2 regions of the Pseudomonas iranensis genome follow, and region 2 is predicted to be linked to the other one. Evidence: predicted binding sites of a transcription regulator. Region 2 holds the regulator's gene; the other holds the start of a gene.
What was found. Region 2 encodes FliA, which starts transcription of late flagellar genes. Its sites were predicted from a motif close to CTAAAGTTTNNNNNNNNNNNGCCGNTAA; they were not measured.

Region 1 (4,125 bases), 1.9 Mb from region 2:
TGGTGCTGATCGCGTTGCCGGTTTCCTGCTGAATGCTGTGGATCATGCTGGAGATTTCGTCGGTCGCCTGGCGGGTACGCGAGGCGAGGCTGCGCACTTCGTCCGCGACCACGGCAAAACCGCGACCTTGTTCACCGGCACGAGCGGCTTCGATGGCAGCGTTAAGTGCCAACAGGTTGGTCTGCTCGGCGATCGAAGTGATCACGCCGACAATCCCGCCGATTTCCTGAGAGCGCTGCCCCAGCGTGTTGATCACGCTGGCGGTGCTGTTCAGCGCGCCAGCGATCTGCTCCAGCGACGACGACGCTTCTTCCATCGAGCTGCGGCCAATCTGGGTTTGCTGCGCGTTTTCCTGCGCCAGGCGCTGGGTCGCGCCCATGTTGTCGGCAATGTTCAGCGAGGTGGCGCTGAACTCTTCCACGGCGCCGGCCATGCTGGTGATTTCGCCCGACTGTTGCTCCATGCCTTCATACGCACCGCCGGACAAACCGGACAGCGCCTGCGCACGGCTGTTGACCTCTTCCGAAGCGCGGCGGATGTGCTCGACCATGGTCGACAGCGCCTGGCTCATCTGGTTGAACGCGCGGGACAGCTGACCGATTTCATCGTGGCTCGATACGTTCAGCCGCACACTCAGATCACCCGCGCCCAAGGCTTCGGCCTGACGCACCAGATCGCCCAGCGGTGCGAGTTTGCTGCGCAGCAGCCAGACCACGGAACCGACCGCGAGCAACATCGCCAGCAGGCTGCCGATCGCCAGTTGCGTACCGACACTCCAGGTCACCGCGCGGATCTCGGCTTTCGGCATGCTCGCCACCACCGACCACGGGCCACCTTCGAACGGCACGGCGATGCTGTAGAAGTCCTCACCCTTGTCGCTCCAGAACTCACCCTTACCCGGGGTTTTCACCAGGTTGTTGATGGTCGGGGCGGCTTGATCCAGGTTTTCGACGCCGGCAATCGGCACCAGCCATTTGTTCTGCTCGTCGAGCAGCGCCAGCGAGCCGGTCTTGCCAATGCGGAAGCGCTTGAGATTGGCGAACTGCGCGTTCTGCGCATCGGTGTAGTCGAAGCCGACGTACAGCACGGCGATTATCTTGCCGCCCGCATCGCGCACCGGGGTGTACTGCGACATGTAGTAGCGCTCGAACAGCAACGAGCGGCCGACATAACTCTGCCCCGCCATCAGTTTCGCGTACGCCGGGTTGGCATGATCGAGCACGGTGCCGATGGCACGGGTGCCGTCCTGCTTGCTGACGTTGGTGCTGACGCGAATGAAGTCTTCGCCGCTGCGCACGAATACCGTGGCCACACCAGCGGTCATCTGCTTGAACTCGTCAACTTCCTTGAAGTTGTTGTTCAGCACCTCGTTGCCCAGATGCAGGCCCGGAGTCTGCACGCCGGCCACGGTCACTGGCTGATCGGGGTGCACACTCAAACCACTGCCGAAGCGCTTTTCGAACAGCCCGCTCAGGCGCAGGGTGCTTTCACGCAGCGTACCGTGGAAGGTACTCAGCTGATCGGCCAGCAACCGGGCCTCACTGGCCAGATGCTCTTCACGGGTGGCGAGGTTGGCGGAATCCAGCGAACGCAAGGCGAACACCGTACTGCCGCTGATGACTATCGCCAGTATCACAGCAAGGGCAAGGCCCAGCTGCGAGGCGATCCGAGCACGAGGTTGAGACATGAACAGCTCCTGGCCGAGCCACCGAATCCTCCTTGATCGCGGTAATTGCCCGGAAAATATTCTAATAATGGGGGTAGCGCAGAACCGGCACGACGGTTCCACATGCTCGTAGTCGGCGGAAAATCCGAATACTTGAGCGGATTGCGTGGGTATGGCGCAGTAGTGGCATTGTGCCGGCTCGAACGTTTCAGCTCAAGCGCTCTACCGCCGGCAATTGCATGGCGCGGACTTCGCCTTGGAGAAAATCGCTGAGACGGCGCAAACGTTCACCTCCCGGACGCGGTTTCGGCCACACCAGATAATAATTCAGGCCACTGGCGACGGCGGTTGGCCATGGCAGGCTCAAGCGCCCTTGCGCGACATCTTCGGCGACCATCAATAGATCACCCATCGAAACGCCGTAGCCGCGCGCCGCGGCGATCATGCCCAGCTCCAGCGTATCGAACACTTGTCCGCCCTTGAGCGAGACCTGATCGGACAGGCCCATGCGCTCCAGCCAACTGCGCCAGTCACGGCGATCCGGGGTCGGGTGCAGCAGTTCAGCCGTCGCCAGACGCGCCACGTCCCAAGGTTGATCATTGAGCAGGTTCGGCGCGCCGACCGGAATCAATTCCTCGGGAAACAGCAGGCTCGCTTCCCAGTCCGGCGGGAAATGCCCGTCACTGAGCAAAACGGCGCAATCGAATGGTTCGTTGTTGAAGTCCACCGAATCGATATCCATCCATGCGCTGGTCAGTTGCACCTCATTGCCCGGCTGCAAATGGCGGAAGCGACTCAACCGCGCCAGCAGCCAACGCATGGTCAGGGTCGATGGCGCTTTCATGCGCAGGATGTCGTCCTCGGCGCGCAAGGTATTGCAGGCGCGCTCAAGGGCGGCGAAGCCTTCGCGGATACCGGGTAACAGCAGCCGCGCCGATTCGGTCAGTTGCAGGTTGCGTCCGCTGCGATGAAACAGCCGGCAGGCGAAGTGCTCTTCAAGGGTGCGCATGTGCCGACTGACCGCGCTCTGGGTGATCGACAGTTCTTCCGCCGCGCGGGTGAACGAGCTGTGTCGCGCTGCCGCTTCGAATGCGCGCAGGGCATACAACGGCGGAAGGCGTCGGGACATACACAAAGCTCCAATAGCGGGGATACAGCCAATTCGGCAGGACGATTCAGGATGAGTATTAATCATGCCACCCATCCTTTTTATCCCTTTGTGCAAAGCCTGCCAAGCGCCGAAAATCGACGCTCTTCTGTTCCCTCTGAAATTTGGGTGGTGATGACCATGCGGCATCCTGTGCGTACCGAACTCTGGGCCATTCTGCGGTTGGCGGGGCCGCTGATTGCTTCGCAGTTGGCGCACATGCTGATGGTGCTGACCGACACCCTGATGATGGCGCGCCTTAGCCCCGAAGCGCTGGCCGGTGGCGGCCTCGGTGCCGCGAGCTACTCGTTCGTGTCGATTTTCTGCATCGGCGTGATTGCAGCGGTCGGCACATTGGTGGCAATCCGTCAGGGTGCCGGCGACATCATCGGTGCCGCACGCCTGACCCAGGCCGGACTGTGGCTGGCCTGGCTGATGGCCCTCGGCGCCGGGCTGTTGTTGTGGAACCTCAAACCCGTGTTGCTGCTGTTCGGCCAAACCGAAACCAACGTCAACGCCGCCGGGCAATTTCTCATCGCCCTGCCCTTCGCCCTGCCCGGCTACCTGAGCTTCATGGCCCTGCGCGGTTTTACCAGTGCAATCGGCCGGGCGACGCCAGTGATGGTCATCAGCCTCGCCGGTACGGTGGCCAACTTCCTGCTCAACTACGCGCTGATCACAGGCATGTTCGGCCTGCCGCAGCTGGGTCTGACCGGCATCGGTCTGGTCACGGCGATTGTCGCCAACTGCATGGCGCTGGCGCTGGCCTGGCACATTCGCCGGCATCCGGCGTACGACGCTTATCCGTTGCGCGCCGGCCTGGGGCGGCCGAACCGGCAATACCTGAAAGAGTTGTGGCGCCTGGGTCTGCCGATTGGCGGCACCTATGCGGTAGAGGTCGGGTTGTTCGCTTTCGCTGCGCTGTGCATGGGCACCATGGGCAGCACGCAAATGGGTGCGCATCAGATCGCCCTGCAGATCGTTTCGGTGGCGTTCATGGTCCCGGCCGGGATGTCCTATGCCATCACCATGCGCGTCGGCCAGCACTATGGCGCCGGGCAATTGATCGATGCGCGCATGTCCGGGCGTGTCGGCATCGCCTTCGGCGCCGTGGTGATGCTCGGCTTTGCCTTGGTGTTCTGGCTGTGGCCCAACCAGTTGGTCGGCCTGTTCCTTGACCACAACGATCCGGCGTTTGCCGAAGTGATCCGTCTGGCGGTGAGCCTGTTGGCAGTAGCGGCGTGGTTCGAGCTGTTCGACGGCACGCAGACGATTGCCATGGGCTGTATTCGCGGGCTCAAGGATGCCAAGA
Region 2 (4,125 bases):
ATGCGTCAGGCCATGAAGCTGGTTCGCGATGAGCTGGGCGCTGATGCCGCCATCATCGGCAACCGCCGCATTGCCGGCGGCGTCGAGTTGACGGCGGCTCTGGATTACAAACTGTCGGCGCTGGCGCCACGGGTTCCGAACATGGAACTCGAAGACGAGCTGCGCAAGACCCAGTCGCGCATCGTCACCGCCCAGGCCGAGCTGAGCCTGCGTGGCGAAGCCGACGGCAACACCAATCAGCAGTTGTTCGCCGGGCTGCCGTTGACCGCAGGCCTGCCGCTGACTGCTGCCGAACCGCTGAGCGAGCCGACCTACGCCGCACCGACGCGCCCGGCCGCAGCGCCTGCGCAGGCCTCGGCGGGTGTCGATCCGCGTGCGCTGGATTCGATGCGTTTTGAATTGAACAGCCTGCGCGAGCTGATGGAAGTGCAGCTCGGCACCCTGGCCTGGAATCAGTTGCAAGGCAGCCGTCCGGCCCAGGCCAATCTGTATCGCCGTCTGCAGCGCATCGGCCTGTCCGGCCCGCTGTCGCGCGATCTGCTGGCGATGATCACCGATATCGAAGAACCCCGTCAGGCCTGGCGCATGCTGCTCGCGCACCTGGCGCGGATGATTGCCGTACCGGAAGTCGAGCCGCTGGAAGAGGGCGGTGTGATTGCCATGGTCGGCCCCGCCGGCATGGGCAAGACCACCACGCTGGCCAAGCTCGCCGCGCGTTACGTGCTCAAGTACGGCGCGCAGAACGTCGCACTGGTGAGCATGGACAGCTTCCGCATCGGCGCGCAGGAACAATTGAAAACCCTCGGGCGCATTCTTAACGTGCCGGTAACGCACGTCGATCCGGGTCAGTCGCTGGTGCAGGCATTGGATCCACTGCTACGCAAGCGCGTGGTTTTGATCGATACTGCCGGCCTGCAAGCCAGTGATCCGGCGTTGCGCATGCAGCTTGAGAGCCTGGCCGGGCGTGGCATTCGCTCAAAAAATTATCTGGTCCTGGCAACCACCAGCCAGAAACAGGTTCTAACCGCCGCTTATCACAGTTACAAGCGTTGCGGGCTGGCCGGCTGCATCCTGACTAAACTGGATGAAACGGCCAGTCTCGGCGAAGTGTTGAGCCTGGCGATCAGTCATGAATTGCCGGTCGCGTATCTGACCGATGGCCCACGGATTCCGGATGATCTGCATCTGCCGCGCCGTCATCAACTGGTCAGCCGCGCCGTCAGCGTGCAAATGCAGGAAGAACCCAGCGAAGAAGCCATGGCTGACATGTTCGCTGATATCTATCACAGCCCGACCAAGCAGGTTGGCTGAGGTAATCATGAACAGTTTTTGTACCTACATCGATGGTCTGCCACGCATTGTTCCGATCAGGAACGCGCAGCCAGTAATGTGGCCTCCGTCTATGCAAGACAAGGTAAAGAAATAACATGGGCAGCATGCATCCCGTACAGGTGATCGCGGTGACCGGCGGCAAAGGTGGCGTCGGCAAGACTAACGTGTCAGTGAACTTGTCGCTGGCGCTGGCAGAGCTTGGCCGTCGGGTCATGCTGCTGGACGCCGACCTGGGCCTGGCGAACGTCGACGTTCTGCTGGGGCTGACACCCAAGCGCACACTGGCCGACGTCATCGAAGGCCGTTGCGAACTGCGCGACGTGCTGTTGCAGGGCCCGGGCGGGATTCGCATCGTGCCGGCGGCCTCCGGCACGCAGAGCATGGTGCACCTGAGCCCGGCGCAGCACGCCGGCCTGATCCAGGCGTTCAGCGACATCGGCGACAATCTCGACGTGCTGGTGATCGACACCGCTGCGGGTATTGGTGACTCGGTAGTCAGTTTCGTTCGTGCCGCCCAGGAAGTGTTGCTGGTGGTCTGCGACGAGCCGACTTCGATCACCGACGCTTACGCGCTGATCAAGTTGCTCAACCGCGACTACGGCATGAACCGCTTCCGCGTGCTGGCCAACATGGCGCAGAGCCCGCAGGAAGGGCGCAACCTGTTCGCCAAGTTGACCAAGGTCACGGATCGCTTCCTTGACGTCGCCCTACAATACGTCGGCGCCGTGCCGTACGACGAAAGCGTGCGCAAAGCGGTGCAGAAGCAGCGCGCCGTCTACGAAGCCTTTCCCCGTTCCAAGTGCGCGCTGGCCTTCAAGGCCATCGCCCAGAAGGTCGACACCTGGCCGCTGCCGGCCAACCCGCGCGGGCATCTGGAATTTTTCGTCGAGCGTCTCGTGCAGCAAACCGCAGGGCCTGTGATATGACCGCCAGTGGCATGAATCTTTACAAAAAGTCGGCGCGTGACGCGCAATACGAATTGATCGAGCGCTACGCGCCACTGGTCAAGCGCATTGCCTATCACTTGCTGGCGCGCCTGCCGGCCAGCGTGCAGGTCGAAGACCTGATCCAGGCCGGGATGATCGGTTTGCTGGAAGTCTCGACCAAATACGACGCCAGCAAAGGCGCCAGTTTCGAAACGTACGCGGGCATTCGAATCCGCGGCGCGATGCTCGATGAAGTGCGCAAAGGGGATTGGGCGCCACGCTCGGTTCACCGTAATACCAGGATGGTCAGCGACGCGATTCGCTCGATTGAAGCTAAAACCGGCCGTGACGCTAAAGATCACGAGGTTGCGGCCGAACTCCAATTGAGTCTCGACGATTACTACGGGATTCTGAATGACACCTTGGGCAGTCGCCTGTTCAGTTTCGACGACCTGTTGCAGGACGGCGAACACGAAGGGCTGCACGAGGATGGCGCGAGTGCTCATATGGAGCCGTCACGCGATCTGGAAGATGAACGCTTCCAGGCGGCGCTGGCGGACGCGATTGCCAATTTGCCGGAGCGTGAGCGACTGGTGTTGGCGCTGTACTACGACGAAGAGCTGAACCTCAAGGAAATCGGTGAAGTCCTTGGCGTCAGTGAATCGCGGGTCAGCCAGTTACACAGCCAGTGCGCGGCCCGTCTGCGGGGGCGTTTGGGGGAGTGGCGAGCGCGCTGAAGGCAGTGTGGGGACACTGCGAAACGAGGCTGGTGCGGTGATGAACGGCGCCGGTCTCGATCCGTTGTGCTCCAGACAAACTTCGAGTGCTATGCCGATTGATTGAAGTGGCGCGTCCAGGTGCTGGGCGCGTTTAAGACTGCTTGGAGGTCGAATTGAACAAAGACATGAAAATCCTCATCGTTGATGACTTCTCAACGATGCGGCGGATCATCAAGAACCTGCTGCGCGATCTTGGGTTCACCAACACCGTCGAGGCCGACGATGGCGTAACCGCCATTCCGGTGCTCAACAGCGGCAGCATCGACTTTCTGGTAACGGACTGGAACATGCCGGGCATGACCGGTATCGACCTGCTGCGTCACGTGCGCGCCGATGAAAAACTCAAGCACCTCCCGGTGTTGATGGTGACTGCTGAAGCCAAGCGCGAGCAGATCATCGAGGCCGCTCAGGCCGGTGTGAACGGTTACGTGGTCAAACCTTTCACGGCTCAAGCGTTGAAAGACAAAATCGAGAAGATTTTCGAACGCATCGGCTGATGAATGCGCGGGGGAGCTATGGAGCATAACGAATCATCACAGGGCGATTTCGAATCGACCCTGAAAAAACACGCGGTCGAACTGGTCGAGAGCCTTGAAAAAGGCAAGTTCGGCGACGCGGTGCAACTGATCCATGAGCTCAATCAGACCCGTGACCGCGGCCTGTATCAGGAAGTGGGCAAGCTCACACGTGAACTGCACAGTGCGATCGTCAATTTCCAGATTGATCCGCACATGCCGCAGGCCGAGGAAGTGTCGCAAATCACCGACGCCACCGAGCGCCTGGGCTATGTGGTCAAGCTGACGGAAGCCGCGGCCAACCGCACCATGGATCTGGTGGAAAGCGCCACGCCGGTGGTCAACAGTCTCGCTGATGAAGCGCAGACGTTGAGTGCTGATTGGGGTCGCTTCATGCGTCGCGAGGTCGGGGCTGAAGAGTTCCGTGAACTGGCGCGCCGGGTCGACGGTTTTCTGTCACGCAGCAGCACGGACAACCGTGCGGTGTCGAGCAACCTCAACGACATCCTGCTGGCTCAGGATTACCAGGACCTCACAGGTCAAGTGATCAAGCGTGTGACCCAACTGGTCACC

Region 1: HU724_RS27445 (methyl-accepting chemotaxis protein) is a predicted target of FliA. The motif match lies at 1,797-1,824, and genes of this name have one in related genera.

The regions. Positions count from the first base shown of each region.
Region 1 is NZ_CP077092.1:6,067,092-6,071,216, forward strand. Features, by position in the region: gene HU724_RS27445 (methyl-accepting chemotaxis protein) at 1-1,687, opposite strand, end outside; gene HU724_RS27450 (LysR substrate-binding domain-containing protein) at 1,875-2,795, opposite strand; gene HU724_RS27455 (NorM family multidrug efflux MATE transporter) at 2,955-4,125, shown strand, end outside.
Region 2 is NZ_CP077092.1:1,911,823-1,915,947, forward strand. Features, by position in the region: gene flhF (flagellar biosynthesis GTPase FlhF) at 1-1,311, shown strand, start outside; gene fleN (flagellar synthesis regulator FleN) at 1,428-2,258, shown strand; gene fliA (RNA polymerase sigma factor FliA) at 2,255-2,995, shown strand; gene HU724_RS08490 (chemotaxis response regulator CheY) at 3,163-3,534, shown strand; gene HU724_RS08495 (protein phosphatase CheZ) at 3,553-4,125, shown strand, end outside.